DNA from 4 places in the Cellvibrio sp. KY-GH-1 genome. Region 2 is predicted to be linked to each of the others. Evidence: predicted binding sites of a transcription regulator. Region 2 holds the regulator's gene; each other region holds the start of a gene.
What was found. Region 2 encodes sigma-54, which starts transcription at its own class of promoters, with help from an activator protein. Its sites were predicted from a motif close to TGGCACANNNNTTGCNNT; they were not measured.

Region 1 (4,778 bases), 1.3 Mb from region 2:
TCCGCCTCTGCTAGTGGAGCTAAGCCCGGCTGACGGGGTATGCCGAATTTTTCCTTGAAACAGGAATGCACTATGCCGATGGCGGGAAAGCTAAAGTCCATAACAGGTTGCCGGTCACTCAAATAAACGGCAAGGCTAGGCAAAATAGCAGCCCTGCTCAACATTTATTTGCCGGATACTTTTGCCAGTTCAGGTTTTTGGCTGGTAGTATGCGTCAAATGAAAACGGTTACATTGATAATAACGACCACTGATAACAAACCTGCAAAACGCCACGTTCTGCGCTATTCCCCGTAAGGAGCTCTCATGTCCCGATTAACTTCTCTTTTTAATCCCCTTGTAGCGCTTTTGCTCCTGGCTGGTCTGGCCGGCTGTGACAACCAATCTGCGCCTTCTTCCTCATCGTTAGTGCTGACAGAGGGGGCGTTGCAGGAGCAGGATTCTACTTCTGCCAACCGCCCGTTTAAATTGATCGATAAAGATGCCATCCCGGCGTCAGTGGCGCTTTACAACAATCTGGCGGCACTGCGCGGCAAACATTTTCTGTTTGGTCATCAAGACAGCCTGGCCTATGGTGTTAATTGGGAGGGTGACCTGGATCGCTCCGACGTGCGCGACGTCACCGGTTCAAACCCGGCGGTTTACGGCTGGGAAATTGGCGGTTTGGAATTGGGCCATGAAAAAAATCTGGACGGCGTTAATTTCAAACAAATGCAGGAATGGATTAAGGCCGGTTTTAACCGGGGTGGTGTAATTACCATCAGCTGGCATATGTACAGCCCGGTGTCCGGCGGTAATTCCTGGGATAAAACACCGACGGTCCACGAATTGGTTCCGGGCGGAGCCAAGCATGAAGAATTGAAAAAATACCTGGATGCATTTGTCGAGTTTAATGAAGCTTTAGTGGTGACAAATGCGCAGGGCAAGGAGCAGCAAATCCCGATTATTTTCCGGCCTTGGCATGAGCACAACGGCGACTGGTTTTGGTGGGGTAAAGGCCATGCGAGCGAGCAGGATTACATCGCGCTATATCAATTTACCGTGAAATATTTGCGCGATGAAAAAGATCAGCACAACCTGATTTTTGCATTCTCACCCGACCGCAGTCGTATCGACATGGCTAAATTCGAAAGTGATTATTTTTACGGGTACCCGGGGGATGAGTACGTGGATGTCATTGGATTGGACAACTACTGGGATCTCGGTCATGAGGCCAACACTGCCAGTGCCGACGAGCAAAAAGCCAATTTCACCGCAGCCTTGCGCGGTATTTCCAAAATCGCGCAATTACGCCGCAAAATCGCCGCACTGACGGAAACGGGTAACAACGGGGTGAAGCTGCCCAACCTCTGGACTGACCGAATCCTTGGGCCGGTGTTGGCTGACCCGGATGCGCAATTAATTACCTATGTATTGGTGTGGCGCAATGCCAATAGCGCGCGTGAAAAAGCCGAACAGTTTTATGCACCTTATGCAGGGCACGCCTCCGCAGATAATTTCAAAGCGTTTCTCGATAATCCTTTTGTAATGTTTGAAAGCGAATTGCCCAACCTTTACCAGTAAGCGTTTCTGCGTTTTGCCCAAAAGCCACCCTGAAACGGTGGCTTTTTTACTGAAAAATGGTGGGTGATTAATAAAAAATAATGATTGAAATTTTTTATTAATAAAATAATGTCCTTCGCTGTCAATTTATCACTGTCGGTTAAATTGACATGTTTTTGTGATGCGCTTAGCACTAAATGGCGCGAATAATTGATCTTAAAGAAGAAAATAAAATAGGCACATTTCCTGCTGTACTGAATAAGCAAAATAAGACGACACTACAAGCAAGGGGATTTTTATGAACTTTTATTCCAAGCTGTTAGCAGCATCCAGTCTGAGTCTGTGCTCGCTGACCGCAAGCGCAGGATTGCTGGATTACAATCTGGTATTGAGCGGAAACCTCACGGGTGCAGTTCACGTTGAAGGGGCAACCTTCGTGGGCGGTAACCTGGTTTCTACGCAAATGTCTGAGTTCAACCACAAGGATTTCACACCTGCCGACCCGGCAAGTTTTGATGGTCTCGAAGTGGCGGGTAACGTCAGCGGCCAGATGAAAATTATGCACGGCGAAACTGCATCCTACGGTACCAAGAGTGTAGGCGCGCAGATCGATTGTGTAGGTAGCGTAAATTGCACAACCGGCGGTGTTGACCTGTCTGCGAAAAAGACAGCGCTGACATCCGAAATGACTGGCTTGGCGAGCAGCTATCAGAGCCTCAGTGCGAATGCCGCCGCCAATGTGAGTGGCAATCAGGTAAAACTGATTTATACCGGCACCGAAGATTTGGCAGTTTTCAATCTGAATGCTACAGATATCTTCTTCCAAAACTCGGGCATTGAATTGCTGTTGGGTTCTGCAACCAAGGCGATTATCAACGTGTCTGGTAATGTGAGTGTATCCAACACCAACCTTACTGGTGCCTGGAACTACTCCAACACCCTGTGGAACTTCTATAACGCCACCAGCGTAAACTTCAACTACATGGCAGTGCGCGGTTCAGTATTAGCTGCCAACGCCAACGTTTTTGATGCAGCGGGTTTTGATGGTTCTCTTTATGCCAAGTCTTACACCAACAGCAGTTTGCGCGAAGTGCACGGCTATTTCTGGACTCCACCAGAGCCAGAAACTGAAGTCGAAGTGCCTGAGCCATCGTTGTTGGTATTGTTGTTAAGCGGTTTGGGCCTGATTGGGTTTAGCCGTCTGCGTCGCCGCAAGTAAGATCTGTGGGGATTTAGTGAAAAAAACCGGGCGAAATGCCCGGTTTTTTTATGGCGAGATAGCTGTTGGCAATTAGATGGTGAAATGGGCGATTTGGGTTTCCAGTCCTTTTGCGGTGCCATCCAGTTGCTGTGCAATTTGCGCGGATTTTTGCGCATCGCGATTCAAATTGCTAATGAGTCCCACCACTTTCACAATGTTTTTGTTGATCTCTTCAGCCGTATAACTCTGCTCTTCGGCCGCGGTGGCGATTTGCATATTCATGCCCAGAATTGCCGAAATGGATTGGGTGATCTGGTTAATTGATTGGCCCGCTTGCCCGGCCATCTCAAGGGTAACACCGGTTTTTTCCTGGCTCACCTTCATGGCGTTCATGGCCTTGGCCGCGCCTTGTTGGACTGCTTCGATAATCTGCTGAATTTCAGCGGTGGAGTCCTGCGTGCGTTTGGCCAGCGAGCGAACCTCATCGGCCACTACCGCAAACCCGCGCCCTTGGTCGCCCGCGCGCGCCGCTTCAATCGCCGCATTGAGCGCGAGCAGGTTGGTTTGCTCGGCCACACTTTTGATGACATCTAATACGCTACCGATGCGGGAGGTGTCTGTTTCTAATTGCGCCATGGCACTACCCACGTGGTCGACCTCGTTGCTCAACTGGTTGATGGCGTTTAGGGTATTGTCCATAACCTTTAAGCCTTGTCGGGCATTGTTATCCGCCGATTGCGCCGCATCCGCTGCGCCGCTGGCATTGCCGGCAACTTCCTGAACGGTTGCGCTCATTTCGGTAATAGCCGCTGATACCTGATCAGTGGCATGGTGAGTGTCATCGGCATAGGTAGCGAGTGACGATGAACTTTGCGTGATGGCATTGGATGCTTGGCTCAGGCTACTCATGGAGTTTTGTACGGCAGTAATTACCTCTACGATGCTTTGCTGCACTTGCTGGATACTGTTGCTCAAACGCCCCAGTTCGCCCGACGCCGAAAAATGCAAAGGCTGACGGAAGTTGCCTTCGGCCAGCAGGCTCAGGTGTGAATTGATTTGCGCGAGCGGCACTATCAGGCTTTTGCGCAAAATAAACAGGACCAGGAATACCACGGAAATAGCGCCGAGGATAATCAAGGCGTTGGACCAGAGTGACACACTGCTGCTGACGGCGAGGTTGTGTTCGGTATCTTTGGCTACCCGGTCACTAATCAATTTTGCGGATTCCTCTAGCAGTGCGCTCGGCTCCCGGTCTATACCGGTAACCGCCTTATCGCCCGCTGCCGGGTCAAAATCAGCGTTTTTAAAGGCTTCCAAACCGGCCTTGTAGCGGCCAAATACCTGGTCGTGGGCTTTCAGGAATGCATCGACTTTCTGGTGTGCTTCGCCTGCCAGTGTTTTGTTCAGCGTCATACCCAGCTGTTGGATTTCTTTATGCAGGGTTTCAAACTGGTTCCAGTATTGAGTGAGTTTGGCTGGGTCTTTCCCCCGCAGCAGCACGTTTTTCCATTCCTGTACTTGGACTTTAAATTTAAAGTTCATGGTGTTGATGCTGCGTTCCTGGGCAACCGCACCTGCAATCAATTGGTTGTAATCGGTGATGGTTCGGCTCAGCAGCGAGATGGCGATACCACTGATAATCACAAATAAGATTACGCCGGCGCTAACGGCAAAAATCAGGCGACCCTGGATGCTGGAAAAGGAAAACATAAGAAATGCCCCGAAAGAACCGAAGGAAGGTTATTCGAGTATAGGAAAGAATGCGCCAACTGCATTAGCTGGCGCTTTTTTGCGAAACGCTAGCGCGCTATTAATCGCGCTTAACGAGGATACAGGGTTTTTACGCCCTCGTTGGTGCCGAGCAATAACACATCCGCGCCCTGTGCGGCGAAGAGCCCATTGGTTACTACCCCGGTAATCTGATTGATGCAATTTTCCAATCCAACGGGGTCAACAATTTGCAGGTTGTGCACATCAAGAATGACGTTGCCGTTATCGGTCATTACCCCATCACGATAGACCGGTGTGCCCCCCAG
Region 2 (4,778 bases):
GAATAAAGCCAAACAACTTGCGCGCGCTGGCAGCTGGCTTGTTTTCTTCCCGCTCTTTTTGTGCAGAGCGAATTAGCTGGCGTAAATGTTGGACATCAATGCCGGGACAGGAGGTTACCAATGTTTGGAAAATCTGCTTATCACCTTCAATGAGTAGGTCGCGATAGCGCTCGATCTGGTGTTGACGATGGACATACTGATCGTTGCGGTTTTGCATTTTATCCACGGCGGCTTTGATTTCCTCGTGGTTGCCCTCACGCATTAGGCGGCCGATATACTGAATCTGGCGGCGACGAGCGTCTTTCAGTGGCATTTTGCGGGCGAGATAAATGGCTTCCAGCAGGTCTTCGCTCAAGGGGAGCTGAGCCAGCTGCTTTTCATTCATAGCGATGAAGCTTTCTCCCAGCGCCTGCAGCGCATGCATATCGCGCTTAACTTGGGATTTGCTCAGGATGTAATCGTCGGGATTAATATCGTCGTAGTTGTAAACCATGGTGGTGCCGTTGGCTGAAACAGTAAAAGGGCGCGCAGCTTAGTGCAGTTGCCGCTTAAGGACAACCATTGTGCTGGCTATAGAGTAAACAATAGGCGATTTATTCGCCTTCTTCAAAGCGATCGGCGATCAGGGCGCGAATGGCGTTAAGAGCCGCTTCAGCGTCATCTCCCTCAATGCTGATCTGTAGGGCGGTGCCGCAGCTTGCCGCTAACAACATCAGTGACATGACGCTTTTCGCATCCGCCCAGTTGCCTTCACCGACTCGCACCAGAATTTTGGCCGTAAATTGGTTGGCCAGGGTGGCGAGCTTGGCAGCGGCGCGGGCATGAAGTCCGCGTTTGTTAATGATGTCGAGAATGTCTGTGTGCATTGCCAGTTTCTGTATGTGAAATCAGTGTTTTTTGTGTTTGTTAATATCGCGGTGACGCACTTGTACATCGCTAAAACTTTGGTCAAAGTGCTTTTGCAAACGCTCTGCTAAATAAACCGACCGGTGTTGTCCACCAGTACAGCCTATGGCAATGGTGATATAGCTGCGGTTGTTTGCTTGGTAGCGCGGCAGCCAGCGCGTTAGGTAGTGCTCAATATCGTCGTACATCTCCTTAACAGTTACCTGTTCCTCCAGGAAGTCAATCACGTCCTGATCTTTGCCTGTTTGTGGGCGCAGATTCGGCTTCCAGTGTGGGTTTGGCAGGCAGCGCGCATCAAATACCAAGTCGGCATTCACAGGTACACCGTGTTTGAACCCAAAGGATTCAAACAGTATCGCCATGGTGGATTCGCTGCGCCCAACCACGCGCTCTTTTACCAGGTCGCGCAATTCATGCAGGTTCAGGTGGCTGGTGTCGATTACCTGGTCTGCAGTATCGCGAATGGGTTCCAGCAGATGCTGTTCGGCGGTGATGGCTTCTTCCAGGCTGGTGTGTTTGTCAGACAGCGGGTGTTTGCGACGCGTTTCGCTAAAGCGCTGAATCAATACGGCCGGTTGGGAGTCGAGAAACAGGGTGCGAAATGGCAGGTGCGCATCCTTCAGAGTGTTGATCATCTGCGGGAAAATCGCTAAATCTTGCCAGGCATTGCGTACATCTATGCCAATCGCAAACTTTTGCTTATCGTCCTTATGGATCTGGATTTGGGCAACCAACGCCGGGAGCAGGCTGACAGGCAGGTTATCAATGCAGTTAAAACCCACATCCTCGAGTACGTGGAGTGCGGTACTTTTTCCCGAGCCTGAAAGGCCGCTGACAATAACCAGATGCATAAGGCTGTGCCTCTAGAGTGCCGCGATAGCTGCCTGGTAGAGCGCTTGATCGCTCTCCGCCTTGCGCAGCCGCTGGCGGTATTCCGGATTATTCAATGCGCCTGCCAGAGTAGCCAGGGTTTGCAGATGCTCATCATGAGCATCTTCTGGCACCAGCATCGCAAAGAGAATATCCACTGGTTGTGAATCTATGGCGTCAAAATCGATTGGTTCTGCCAAGGTAATCAACGCGCCTACTGTACCGGTGCAATTTTCCACGCGGCAGTGGGGAATGGCGACACCGTGGCCAATTCCGGTAGAGCCCAGGCGCTCGCGCCCTATAAGGCGCCGAAAAAGTTCATCGGCATCAATTGCTGGAATATCTTGCGCAATGGCATTGGCCAGCAATTCCAGTGCACGTTTTTTGCTGCCGCCTTCTACGCCGCACAGGGTGCGGCTGGCGCTGATAAGTGATTCGATTTGCATAACTCAACTGATGCCTTGGCATCCTCGGTTGCGCGCTGAAATCATTCAATTAACGATGACTGCGCATTTTTTCTTTGTGTTTAATTAATTGACGATCCAGCTTGTCTGCCAGGGCATCAATCGCCGCGTAAAGATCTTCGTGGGTTGAATCGGCATGGATATCTTTGCCGCTTACATGAATGGTCGCTTCTGCTTTTTGAATCAGTTTGTCTACGGAGAGAATTACGTGTGTTGTAGTGATGCGGTCGTGATGATTGCTCAGGCGTTCAATTTTACTGGTGACATAATCTCTTAATGAGTCCGTGACTTCGAGGTGATGGCCACTGATATTTATTTGCATAGGTGCTTCCTCATAGTTTGGCTGGCCAAGGGTGCCAGTCGATCAATAAAATCAATGCAGTGTTTGTTCTGCATGCAACATCCCTATCCAGTTTCCTGTATAAAAATTAAATCGTTTTGCGCTCATTTGACGGTGGAATATTCAGCGATTCACGGTACTTGGCAATAGTGCGACGCGCCACCTGAATTCCTTGTTCAGCGAGTAGATCGGTAATTTTACTGTCACTTAACGGCTTTTTAGGATTCTCGGCATTTACCAGTTTTTTGATAATGGCGCGAATCGCTGTTGATGAACATTCGCCGCCGCTGTCGGTGCTTACATGGCTGGAGAAAAAATATTTCAGCTCGAAGATGCCTTGCGGAGTGTGCATATATTTTTGCGTGGTTACGCGCGAAATGGTGGACTCATGCATTTCCACAATTTCGGCAATATCGTGCAACACTAAGGGCTTCATTGCCTCTGGCCCGTAATCAAGGAACCCGCGTTGTTTCTCGACAATACAGCTGGCGACTTTTAACAGGGTTTCATTGCGGCTTTGCAGGCTTTTCAAAAACCAGCGCGCTTCCTGCAAATTATCTTTCAGAAACGTATTGTCGCTGCTGGAATCAGCACGTTTCACCATGGATGCATAATCGGCATTGATACGAAGACGCGGTGCAATTTCTGGATTCAGCTCAACTAACCAGCGACCATCGCGCTTTTCTACAAAGACATCGGGTACTACATATTCTGTATCGCCACTGGCAATCATATCGCCCGGGCGCGGATTCAAGCTTTGAATCAATGCGACCGCTTGGCTCAATTCAGCTTCTTTTAGTTTGGTGCGCCGCATTAACTGGCGATAGTCGCGGCTGCCAAGCACAGGTAAATATTGTTTTGCGATTAATTTGGCAGAGTCGAGAAAGGGTGTCTTGGGGTCGAACTGTTGTAGTTGCACCAATAAACATTCAGACAGATTTTGGCTGCACACTCCGCAAGGGTCGAATTGTTGCAGGCGGTGTTGAACAGCAACGACTTCATCCAGCTCGAGCTCTTCAAATTCATCGCGCATGCCTTCGAAAATTTCTTCGAGCGTGATTGAAAGCATGCCGCTGGGTTCTACTGCATCGATGATAGCCATCGCCAGGATACGGTCACGGTCAGACATCGGTGTAAGATTAAGTTGCCACATCAAGTGATCATACAAAGAATCAGTTGCTGCACGACGACTTTCAAAATCGTTGTCTTCATTATCGTAATTGCTCGAGCTGCTGGATGAAGATGCCTGATATACATCGTCCCAGCTAGTGTCTACTGGCAAGTCGCTGGGGATCGCTTCACTCCAGTCGCCATTGTCGGCACTAAAGTTTTCACCTTCGCCATATACATCGGCATCACCAAAAGATTCACTTTCACCAAAACTCTCACCATCGCCGAAGCTATCGCCATCGCTAAAGTTGTCGCCTTCGGAATAATTGCTGGTTTCCTGATAACTATCACTATTGGCGGTGTAATTTTCGGTACCGCTGAAATCGGTGGTGTCATCCCCGTTAGTGTCGGCGGCGATTTCCTGCTGGCGATTGTAGTCGGTAGCGTCCAGCTCACTGCCTTCGTAATCTGAAGTTTGGCTGGGGGAATCAAAACCTTCTTCCACTTCAAGCATTGGATTGGATTCGAGTGCTTCCTGGATTTCCTGTTGTAAATCCAGAGTGGAAAGCTGCAAGAGGCGGATAGCCTGTTGCAGCTGGGGAGTCATGGTCAGCTGTTGACCGAGTTTGAGCTGGAGCGATTGTTTCATTGTGAGGTAGACAAACCCTTATGGCGCAGAAGCGTTATCAAAGCGCAGGATGAAAACAACAGATAAGCGGAGTTTAGTCAGGGTTTGCGCCGCAAGCAACAACCGTAAGCAATCTCTATGCCTAATAAATAAATAATGTTACTTGTCAAGTTGTTTGTCACTAGGATCAGCTGGGTAAATAGGTAATACCCAACGGGTCTTTGAGTTGAATGGTGATGTGTCGGCGGTAATTTAATTAGAGGCGGAAGTTCTCGCCCAGATAGACTTCGCGTACCTTGCTATTACTCAGCACGGTATCGGCATCACCCTCGGCGATAATATGGCCTTCGCTGACAATATAGGCGGTTTCGCAGATATCCAGTGTTTCACGTACGTTGTGGTCGGTAATGAGAACGCCTATGCCGCGATCTTTCAGGTGGCGAACAATTTCTTTGATGTC
Region 3 (4,778 bases), 2.5 Mb from region 2:
TCGCTCAAGCTGGCGCGTCATTGGCAGTATCGCAATTGGACAATGCACGGGATAGTTGGCGCTACCTATCGTTCGCAACAAATTACGGATTATTATTTTTCGATTGATGCCGATGAAGCCTCGGAAAAATATCCCGAGAGCCGTGTGCCTGCAGGTATGGCTTATGTGGTCGAGGTGGGAGCGACTTATCCTCTCAGTGAAAAGTGGGTTTTCCGCTGTTTTTTCCGGCGTATCGATTTAGTGTCGGATGCCATGAAAAGTCCATTGATATTGGATGATCATGGCGAAGCTATCGCAACCTCAGTCAGTTACGTGTTTTAGCTGCAATGATTACGCTCAGGCAAATGCAAGGATTCTGGATCGCACTGTTGCTGATTACAGTGGCAATGGCGCATGCCGATGGCCCTTCAAGTGCTGCTGATATGTCCGCTGGGCGCGACCCCAGTAGTTTGCTACTGACGCCGGCGCGGTGTGTGGCCTTACACCAGGGGCAGGTGTGTTATCAGCGTGTACAAGTTTCCTGGAGCAGCTACCTGCAAGGAAATTACTGTTTGTATCAAGCGGGAAAAACGCAACCCTTGCAGTGTTGGCAAGAACAAACCCAGGGCGCATTGATGTTTGAATTCGCCAGTGATGCAACGGGCGTGTTGCAACTAAAAAACGGGCAACAACAGGTAGTCGCGGAAGCGACTATGGAAGTGGCCTGGGTATACAAGGCCAATACCCGTCGTAAAACCCATTGGCGATTATTTTAATGACCAGCATTCATCAAGCTACTGATCCCGTTCACGATAAATCCACTGCCTCGATTTTATTGGTTGAGGACGACGCGTCGCTCGCTGAGTGGATTCAGCAATATTTGCAAGGGCATGAATACCATCTACGTCATGTGGCGCGAGGGGATCTTGTGGTGGCAGACGTACAACAACGAAAACCGGATCTGATTATTCTGGATGTGATGTTGCCGGGTAAAAACGGCTTTGATGTGTGCCGCGAGTTGCGCACTTTTTTTAATGGGCCAATTTTAATGCTCACTGCGCTCAATGAAGAAACTGATGAAGTCTTAGGGTTGGAATTGGGCGCGAATGATTACCTCAATAAACCTATTCGTCCGCGCGTCTTGCTTGCGCGCATCAAGGCACTGTTGCGGCGTGAACCGCTGGAGCAAACACAAGAACTACCTGACGGTCAGTTGAAGTTTGGTCAATTAAAAATTTTACGCGATGCCAAGGCAGTCTTCTATCGCGAACAAGCGGTACCACTCACCGCCAACGAATTTGATGTGCTTTGGTTATTGGCGAGCCAGGCGGGGCAGGTCCTCAGTCGAGATCAATTGGTTAGCCAGTTGCGCGGATTTGAATACGATGGCTTTGATCGGTCGATCGATATTCGCATTTCACGCTTGCGCAAAAAATTGCTCGATAACACCGAGCAACCCTACCGCATAAAAACCGTGTGGGCACGTGGTTATTTATTTTCACCCGAGGCGTGGGATTAATTCGTGAGGCGGTTAACTCTCTCGCTGCTTATTGTGGTGGTGTCGGCTGTGATTGGTTTGGGTTGGGGAATTGATCAGTGGTACAGCCAGCAGCAACCTGCACTGGAAGATTCTGCGCTCAATGCGTATAAGAATGTTGGCCGCGATCTGGCTATTTTAATTGATCAGCAAGGCGTGCAGGTTGAATGGGATGATTGGTTTGCCTTCTCTAATTTGCACCCGCAAGTGATTCCCTACGCAGAATTTCCCCTGCCAGAAAATTTGAAAGCAAGTTTTGAGAAGGGCGAGGCCTTGTTGCTTGAGTCAGGCGATCAGCTGAGCCTGAATTATTATCTCGCCAGTCAGGATCAGGTATTGTCCTTAATGTTACCCGATGAGTTGCGCCAGGAATCCGGTAGCTGGATTAATTGGCTGCTCACGTTCTTATTTTATGCCGGCGTGATTTTAATGGTACTGGTGTGGTTGTATCCGCTGTTGCGGCGCCTGGCGTTATTGCGCCGCACCGCACAGGAATTTGGTGCAGGCAATTTGCAAGCGCGCATTGCCATCGATAAAAACTCCTACATCAATTCCATTGAAGTGGAATTCAACCGCATGGCGCAGCGCATCGAACAATTAATTGCGGACAATAAATTATTATCGCGTGGGCTTTCTCACGATTTGCGTACGCCGCTGGCGCGTTTGCGTTTCGGGTTGGATGTATTGGGTGAGGCAGATTTGCCGCCCCTGCAACAGCGCCAACTGGCGCATTTAAATCGTGACATGGTCGCGATGGAAGGATTGGTAGAGGCGCTTCTGAATTATGCGCGCCTGGAGCAAGCACAAATTTCATTTCGCCCTGCACCCACCGTTATTGCGGATTTTGTGCAGACTTTGCACGGGGAGTTTTATCGCGAGCAAGTTGAATTGCTGGTTGCTCCAGCGGCGATACGTGGTTGTTGCAGGGTAGATACCGAATATATAGCCATGCTGCTACATAATTTGCTGCAAAATGCCTTGCGCTATGGTGGCGGGAAGGTGCGCCTGAGTCTGGATTTACATGCGCAAGAGATGCTGTTGGTTGTGGAAGACAATGGTTCAGGCGTTGCACCGGAAGAGCGGGATAAAGTACTTAAACCTTTTTATCGCAGTAGTCATTTGGAGGCGACCGATACGCGTCGGGGTCATGGTTTGGGATTGGCAATTGTCGAGCGTATCGCCCAGTGGCACGAGGCCGGGTTAGATCTTGGCGAATCTGAAACCTTGGGGGGCTTAAAAGTTGTACTTAGTTTTCAGCTTTGTCGCTAGGTATCTGCTGCAAATCCCACTGCTCCATAACCACTCCTGAAGCCGTTTTATCGCAAGACAACGTTGTCGAAAGCTTTTACACTTGGCGCTTCGCTGATCTCTCGTCTGTGATGCAAATCACTGTTTTCATTGGGTGTTCCCAAAATGGTGCAGATATTGCTGATTCACGCGCAACCCTAATGACCACTACTTCCAAAAAAGAACTCCTTTACATACAAATCTTATAAATACAGTAAAAGCAGGGTTAAACCACTCATTAGGTCAAATCAACCAAAGGAAACCTCCGTGATTAAACAATTCATCAAATTAGCCACAGCGACCCTCGCTTTGGCATCTGCCCAGGTATTTGCGCTACCGGTGGATTTGGGTAACGCCAGCAATTACACCTTGCTCTCGCACGGCACCAATATCTGGTACGGCCAACCGCTGTACGGCAACCTGGAATTGGGGTCAGAAGCTGAGATCTACGGTAATGTGGGGGTGCGCAACACGCTTAATATGGCTCACGGTTCAGTGATTCACGGCGATGCAGATTTCGGCTCGCTCACACAGAACCCCGGTGCCAGTATTGATGGCGAAAAAACCGTTCAGGGCGCTGGCTTTTGGGATGCGCTTTACGCCGATCTTAAAGGTGCATCGCAAACTGCCAAGGCGCTTGCTGGTGTGAATGCCGGTTATATTAACACTACGCAAACCTTTAATCGTCAGGGCGACGTATCGGTATTTAACATTCTCGGATTGAATTTGAGTGCGGGCAAAAGCCTGACGCTGAAAGGCAACGCCGATGATGTGTTTATTGTAAACGTGGATTTTTTTGGTTTTATTCTCGGCGGTGGTGCCGCAATTATTCTCGATGGTATTTCAGCGGATAATGTTTTGTTCAACGTGCACGGCGTATTGAATAGCGGCCACGTAAATGTCGCTGCTGGCAGTATGCAAGGCACATACATCGCACCGGATGGTTATTTCCAATTGGGTGACGGTTTAACCCTAAATGGCGTGCGCTTTTTAGGGGCCGGTATTTCCGGTAATTTGCAAACTGTACACGGCATTACTCCTCCGCAACCACCTGTTACCGTGCCAGAACCTTCGGCGTTATTGTTGTTGGGTTTGGGTTTGCTCGGCCTGGGTGTGGCGCGTCGTCGCAAGTTAGGTTAACTCTTCTCGCCTGCGGCGGTAAGCGCCGCAGGCAGATGTTTTGGAAGTTTGATAAAAAACTCAGTTCCCTTGCCGGTTTCGCTAAAGAACTCCACCTTGCCTCCGTGTGCTTGAACGATCATTTGAACGATATTAAGGCCGAGCCCAGTGCCGCCTTTTTCGCGTGCATCAGTGCTATCCGCTTGCGCAAATCGCTGAAACATCTTTGCTCTAAACTCTTCGGGAATTCCTCGCCCAAAATCTTTGACACTAAACTGATGATATTGCGGATTTTCTTGCAGCGATAAAATCACTGATTGTCCGTCAGCCGAAAATTTAATGGCATTGGATAGTAAATTAAACAAAACCTGCAAGATTCTCGTTTTGTCCACCTCGGCGAATTGTTGTATGTTCTGTGCGTTGAAATGCAATTTGATACCGTGTTTTTCCGCGTAGGGTTCAATACTGGTAATCGCTTCCCGGGCTAGTTGGCAAAGGTTCGAATCCTCCATGGTAAATGTCATTTTTCCGCTGGCCATTTTTTCCAGATCGAGTAAATCATTAATTAGCCTCGCTAGCTGCTCCGCATTTCTATCGGCGGTGGCAAGCAGTTCTTTGATTTTCGGATCTAGCGTTTGTGCAAAGGCGCCTAGCACTAAACCCAGTGCACCGCGAATTGATGTGAGCGGGGTGCGCAGCTCATGACTTACGGTAGATACGAATTGCGTTTTAAGTTCATCTACCTGGTCCGTTGCTAGAAAAAGTTCATTGAGTGATTGCGATATCGCGCTAATTTCATTTTCTCCCTTTACAGGGCAGAGAATTTTTTCATTGTTTTTTCGGCGGTCCAGGGTTT
Region 4 (4,778 bases), 1.2 Mb from region 2:
GGTTCCGATTTCTTCGTAAGACACTTGACGAAATAGCTCGCCAAAACCTACTACGGTTTTATCAAAGAGCGGCGTCATTGCTTCTACTGTGGAATCGCGCCCGGCAAAGCCGGTGCCGCCGGTAATCAGTACCACTTGTGCGTGTGTATCCACAATCCAGTTGGAAACTACGGCGCGAATTTGGTAAATATCATCGGTTACCAATTTGCGATCATGTAGTTTGTGGCCGGCCGCGGTTAATAAATCTTGCAGCTTTTGGCCGGAGGTGTCGGTTTCAAAACTGCGCGTGTCGGATACGGTGAGGACACAAATATTGAGTGGTTCGAATTCTTTTTGGGCGCTCATAATTTCTCTCTTGATATTCTCCGTGCGGCGGAGATTATCCCCCGGTCATATTCATAAACCGCACGATTTGCGGTTCGTTATCTAAATCAAAATAATGTTTTTCTGGTTTGTGATGCATGGCATTAACAATTGCGTCGCGCAGCGCGGCTTCCGAATAATGTTCGGAGCGTAGTTGCTGGCGTAAATCCACGCTGTGTTCATTGCCCAGACATAGTAACAGGCGACCTGTTGCTGTGACGCGCACGCGGTTACAGCTGCCGCAGAAGTTGTGCGAATGGGGCGAGATAAATCCGATCCGTGAGCTATACCCTTCTACTTGCCAGTAGCGCGATGGACCTGCATCGGCTTGCGAATTATCCTGGGGCTGTAATTCGTGCGTGAGGCTTAATTGGCTGCGCAATTCGTCGCTGCTGACATATTCTGCCGCGCGCCCATGCTCACTGATTTTGCCGAGCGGCATCTCTTCGATAAAACTAATGTCCAGATCTTCATCCAGTGCGAATTTCACCAGTTCCGGAACTTCGTCGGCGTTGTAATGTTTGAGGGCAACGCAGTTGAGTTTGATCTTGAGTCCGGCTTGCTGTGCGGCTTTGATGCCGGCTAACACCTGATTCAGGTCACCAAAGCGCGTTAGCTGGCGAAATCTATCCGGATTGATGCTGTCCAGGCTGATATTGATGCGTTTAACTCCGGCGTCGCGAATGGCCTGCGCATACTGGGGCAGGTGAGTGCCGTTGGTGGTCATGCACAGCTCTTTCAGGCCGGGCAGTTGGCCCAGGTTTTGGAGTAGCTCTATGATGCCGCGTCTAACCAGGGGTTCGCCGCCGGTGATGCGCAGCTTGGTTACCCCAAGATCGACAAATGCCCTCCCTAGGCTGGCGAACTCTTCAATACTGAGCACCTCGGTGCGGGGCAAAAAAGTCATTTCCTCGGCCATACAGTAAACGCAGCGCAGGTCGCAGCGGTCAGTCACTGACAGGCGAACGTAATTGACGGTGCGGCCAAAGCTATCGATCAGTTGCATATATAAGTAGACGGTTCTGTGAAGGTGGCACTCTAACCCTGCAATTGGGTTGGCTCAAGGTATTTTCCCCTGGCGGTAAAAGAGCCTTGCAAGCCTGCGGCCAGAAATCCCTGGTCGTTGGCGGATGATTGCAAAAAGCGTGTTCCAAAGTGGTGAATCCTAAAATTTTACACCTTTACCGAGCGGCATCAGTGAGCTTTTTTGCAGGTTTCTCCGGGTTTCGGGTGTGATGGCTGGGAATAAAACACTACAAAAAACCAATAATGTATTTATATGGTGCGCGGTGCACCATTACTTTGTTTTTTAATGGTGCATTTCAGCAAAAATTGAAAATTCAATTTTGCTATCAATTGGTGCGGTCTTGCACCAACAAAAACCACAATGTGATTTGATGGGGCTGACGTGCAATTCGATTGGTGGGTGTTTTGGGGTGAGGAGTTATTTCTAACTTATTGATTTTAAATTGGTAAAAATTATTTTTTAGCAAAAATTACGTTATGGCATTTGCCTTGCAGTTACCCCTGTGTAATCAAAATGCAGGTGTTGCCATGATCAATTTCCTTAAAGCTAATGTAGAAATCCTTCCTTCAGCGATGTTGAAAGCGCGTGTGGGTGGTGATGGTTCGGCTAAAAGAGGCGATGACTTCAGCAAAAGCAATCGCACGGGAAAAGTGTGGTTGGTCGGTGCTGGCCCGGGTGATGCTGAGTTGCTCACGGTAAAAGCCATGCGCGCGATTAACTCTGCCGATGTGATTTTTTACGATTATCTGGTGAGTGCCGAGATTCGCGCGCTCTTCCCCAAAAATATTCCCTCTTTCTACGTGGGCAAGGCGAAAAACAAACACAGCATCGCCCAGGAAGATTTAAACCAATTGCTGGTTAACCAGGCGAAGTTGGGTTTAAACGTTTGCCGTATAAAAGGCGGCGATCCGTTTGTGTTTGGTCGCGGCGGCGAGGAATTGTTGGAATTGCGCAGCGCGGGTATTGAAGCGGATGTGATTCCCGGTATTACCTCTGCATCTGGCTGCAGCACCTACGCTGATATTCCCTTGACCCATCGCGGTTTGTCTCAGGGCTGTACGTTTGTTACCGGTCACGCGGAAAAAAGTCTTGATCTGAATTGGGATGCGCTCGCGCAATTAAAACACACGCTGGTGTTTTACATGGGCCTGACCCGCGCCGATGAAATTTCTTCCAAATTATTGGCAGGCGGTTTGGCGGCCGACACTCCTGTAGCCATTATCGAAAATGGTTGCCGCGCCGATCAGCGCAATATTATTTCTTCGCTCAGTGAATTTCCGGCGGATGTCATCCGCGAGCAAGTGCAATCACCGGCACTGATTATTGTGGGTGAAGTGGTGCGCATGCGTGAAAAATTACAAGCAACAGTACAGGCGCATGCTGCCGAAACCAAATATCTGTTGGCTTAATAAACCTTATTAGTTAATACAAAAAATCTTACGACCGTGAGGCAGTATATGAAGAAGCGCATTATTGTTGTTGGCAACGGAATGGTTGGCCATAAATTTATCGATAACCTGGTGAGCCACGCTGACGCGGATCAATACCAGGTAATTACCTTCTCGGAAGAGCCGCGCCTCGCGTATGACCGCGTCCAGCTTTCCAAATATTTCTCTGGCTCTACCGCCGACGATCTGATGCTGACCAGCACGGATTACTACGATGAAAAATCGGTGCAATATATCCTGAGCGATAAAGTCGTCGATCTGGATTTGGATAACAAAGAAATTGTAACCGCATCTGGCCGTCGCGAAGGCTACGACAAGTTAGTTCTGGCTACCGGTTCATTTCCGTTTGTTCCACCGATTCCTGGCAACAACGGTGAACACTGTTTGGTGTACCGCACCATTGAGGATTTGGAGCGCATTACTGCTTCGGCACAGCAAAGTAAAATTGGTGTGGTCGTTGGCGGTGGCTTGTTAGGTTTGGAAGCGGCAGCGGCATTAAAAGCAGCTGGCCTTGAAACTCACGTCGTGGAGTTTGCTCCACGGTTAATGGCGGTGCAGCTCGATGAAGGCGGCGGTAAATTATTGCGTCGCAAAATTGAAGCCATCGGTGTAAAAGTACACACCCAAAAAGCAACTAACGAAATTGTTGCCGGTACTGAAGCGCGCTATCGCATGAACTTTGCTGATGGCAGCCATTTGGAAACCGACATGATTTTGTTCTCTGCCGGTATTCGCCCGCAGGATGAACTCGCACGTAAATTTGGTATTGGTGTGGGCGAGCGCGGCGGTATTGTGGTGGATAATAATTGTCAAACCACGATTAAAGACGTTTACGCGATTGGTGAGTGTGCGCTGTGGAATAATCGTATTTACGGTTTGGTGGCGCCCGGTTATCAAATGGCAAAAGTGGCTGTGTCACACATCACCGGTGGTAGCGATCAATTTATGGGTGCTGATATGAGCACTAAGTTGAAATTACTCGGTGTTGACGTAGCATCTGTTGGTGATGCGCACGGCAACACTCCCGGTTCACTCAGCTACACCTACAGCAACGACGTAGAAGAAGTTTACAAGCGCATTATTGTTTCTGCTGACAATAAAAAATTGTTGGGAGCGGTATTAGTCGGCGATGTAGATGCCTACGGCACCTTGCAATCCATGTGTGTTAACGGTATGGATTTACCGGAAGATCCTAATTGTTTAATCCTGCCGAATGTTGAAGGCGGCGGTGCGGCAATCGGTGTGGATGCATTGCCGGAATCTGCCTGTGTGTGCTCCTGTTACGACGTCAGTAAAGGTGCAATTTGCTGCGCAGTGCAAGATGGTGCGCGCACCATGGGCGATATTAAAGCAGTTACCAAAGCATCGACTGGATGTGGCGGTTGCTCGGCCTTGGCAAAACAAGTTATGGATTCAGAGCTGCTGAAGCTCGGTGTAGAAGTTAGCAACCATATTTGCGAACACTTCCCTCACTCGCGTCAGGAATTGGCTGACATAGTTCGTATCAAGCAAATCAAAACCTTTGATGACTTGTTGGATTCCCATGGTCACGGTTTGGGTTGCGATATTTGTAAGCCAGCAGTGGCTTCTATCCTCGCCGGTTTCTGGAACGAATATGTTCTGGATAAAAAGCATATCGGTCTGCAAGACACCAACGATATTTTCCTCGGCAATATGCAAAAAGACGGCACCTACTCAATTGTGCCGCGTATCGCCGGTGGTGAAATTACTCCCGAGAAATTAATTGTGCTGGGTGAAGTAGCAAAAGAGTACAAGCTCTACACCAAAATCACCGGCGGCCAGCGTATCGATTTGTTCGGTGCACAGCTGCATCAATTGCCTGCCATCTGGAAAAAATTGGTGGATGCCGGTTTTGAAACGGGGCACGCTTACGGTAAATCATTGCGCACGGTGAAATCCTGTGTGGGCTCAACCTGGTG

Region 1: the regulator sigma-54 is predicted to act here: its motif matches at 1,777-1,794, upstream of D0C16_RS14915 (choice-of-anchor A family protein).
Region 3: the regulator sigma-54 is predicted to act here: its motif matches at 2,931-2,948, upstream of D0C16_RS19930 (PEP-CTERM sorting domain-containing protein).
Region 4: the regulator sigma-54 is predicted to act here: its motif matches at 1,868-1,885, upstream of cobA (uroporphyrinogen-III C-methyltransferase).

Annotation. Positions count from the first base shown of each region.
Region 1 covers NZ_CP031728.1:3,522,900-3,527,677, reverse strand. Annotated here, with positions in the region: gene tsaA (tRNA (N6-threonylcarbamoyladenosine(37)-N6)-methyltransferase TrmO) at 1-101, opposite strand, end outside; gene D0C16_RS14920 (glycoside hydrolase family 26 protein) at 306-1,562, shown strand; gene D0C16_RS14915 (choice-of-anchor A family protein) at 1,840-2,760, shown strand; gene D0C16_RS14910 (methyl-accepting chemotaxis protein) at 2,833-4,452, opposite strand; gene rpiA (ribose-5-phosphate isomerase RpiA) at 4,563-4,778, opposite strand, start outside.
Region 2 covers NZ_CP031728.1:2,252,249-2,257,026, reverse strand. Annotated here, with positions in the region: gene yjgA (ribosome biogenesis factor YjgA) at 1-493, opposite strand, end outside; gene D0C16_RS09775 (HPr family phosphocarrier protein) at 594-866, opposite strand; gene rapZ (RNase adapter RapZ) at 888-1,757, opposite strand; gene ptsN (PTS IIA-like nitrogen regulatory protein PtsN) at 1,770-2,222, opposite strand; gene hpf (ribosome hibernation-promoting factor, HPF/YfiA family) at 2,272-2,562, opposite strand; gene D0C16_RS09755 (RNA polymerase factor sigma-54) at 2,669-4,339, opposite strand; gene lptB (LPS export ABC transporter ATP-binding protein) at 4,575-4,778, opposite strand, start outside.
Region 3 covers NZ_CP031728.1:4,714,393-4,719,170, forward strand. Annotated here, with positions in the region: gene D0C16_RS19910 (MipA/OmpV family protein) at 1-321, shown strand, start outside; gene D0C16_RS19915 (DUF3019 domain-containing protein) at 345-755, shown strand; gene D0C16_RS19920 (response regulator) at 755-1,498, shown strand; gene D0C16_RS19925 (ATP-binding protein) at 1,502-2,785, shown strand; gene D0C16_RS19930 (PEP-CTERM sorting domain-containing protein) at 3,071-3,943, shown strand; gene D0C16_RS19935 (cell wall metabolism sensor histidine kinase WalK) at 3,940-4,778, opposite strand, start outside.
Region 4 covers NZ_CP031728.1:3,482,057-3,486,834, reverse strand. Annotated here, with positions in the region: gene moaB (molybdenum cofactor biosynthesis protein B) at 1-345, opposite strand, end outside; gene moaA (GTP 3',8-cyclase MoaA) at 380-1,369, opposite strand; gene cobA (uroporphyrinogen-III C-methyltransferase) at 1,918-2,799, shown strand; gene nirB (nitrite reductase large subunit NirB) at 2,848-4,778, shown strand, end outside.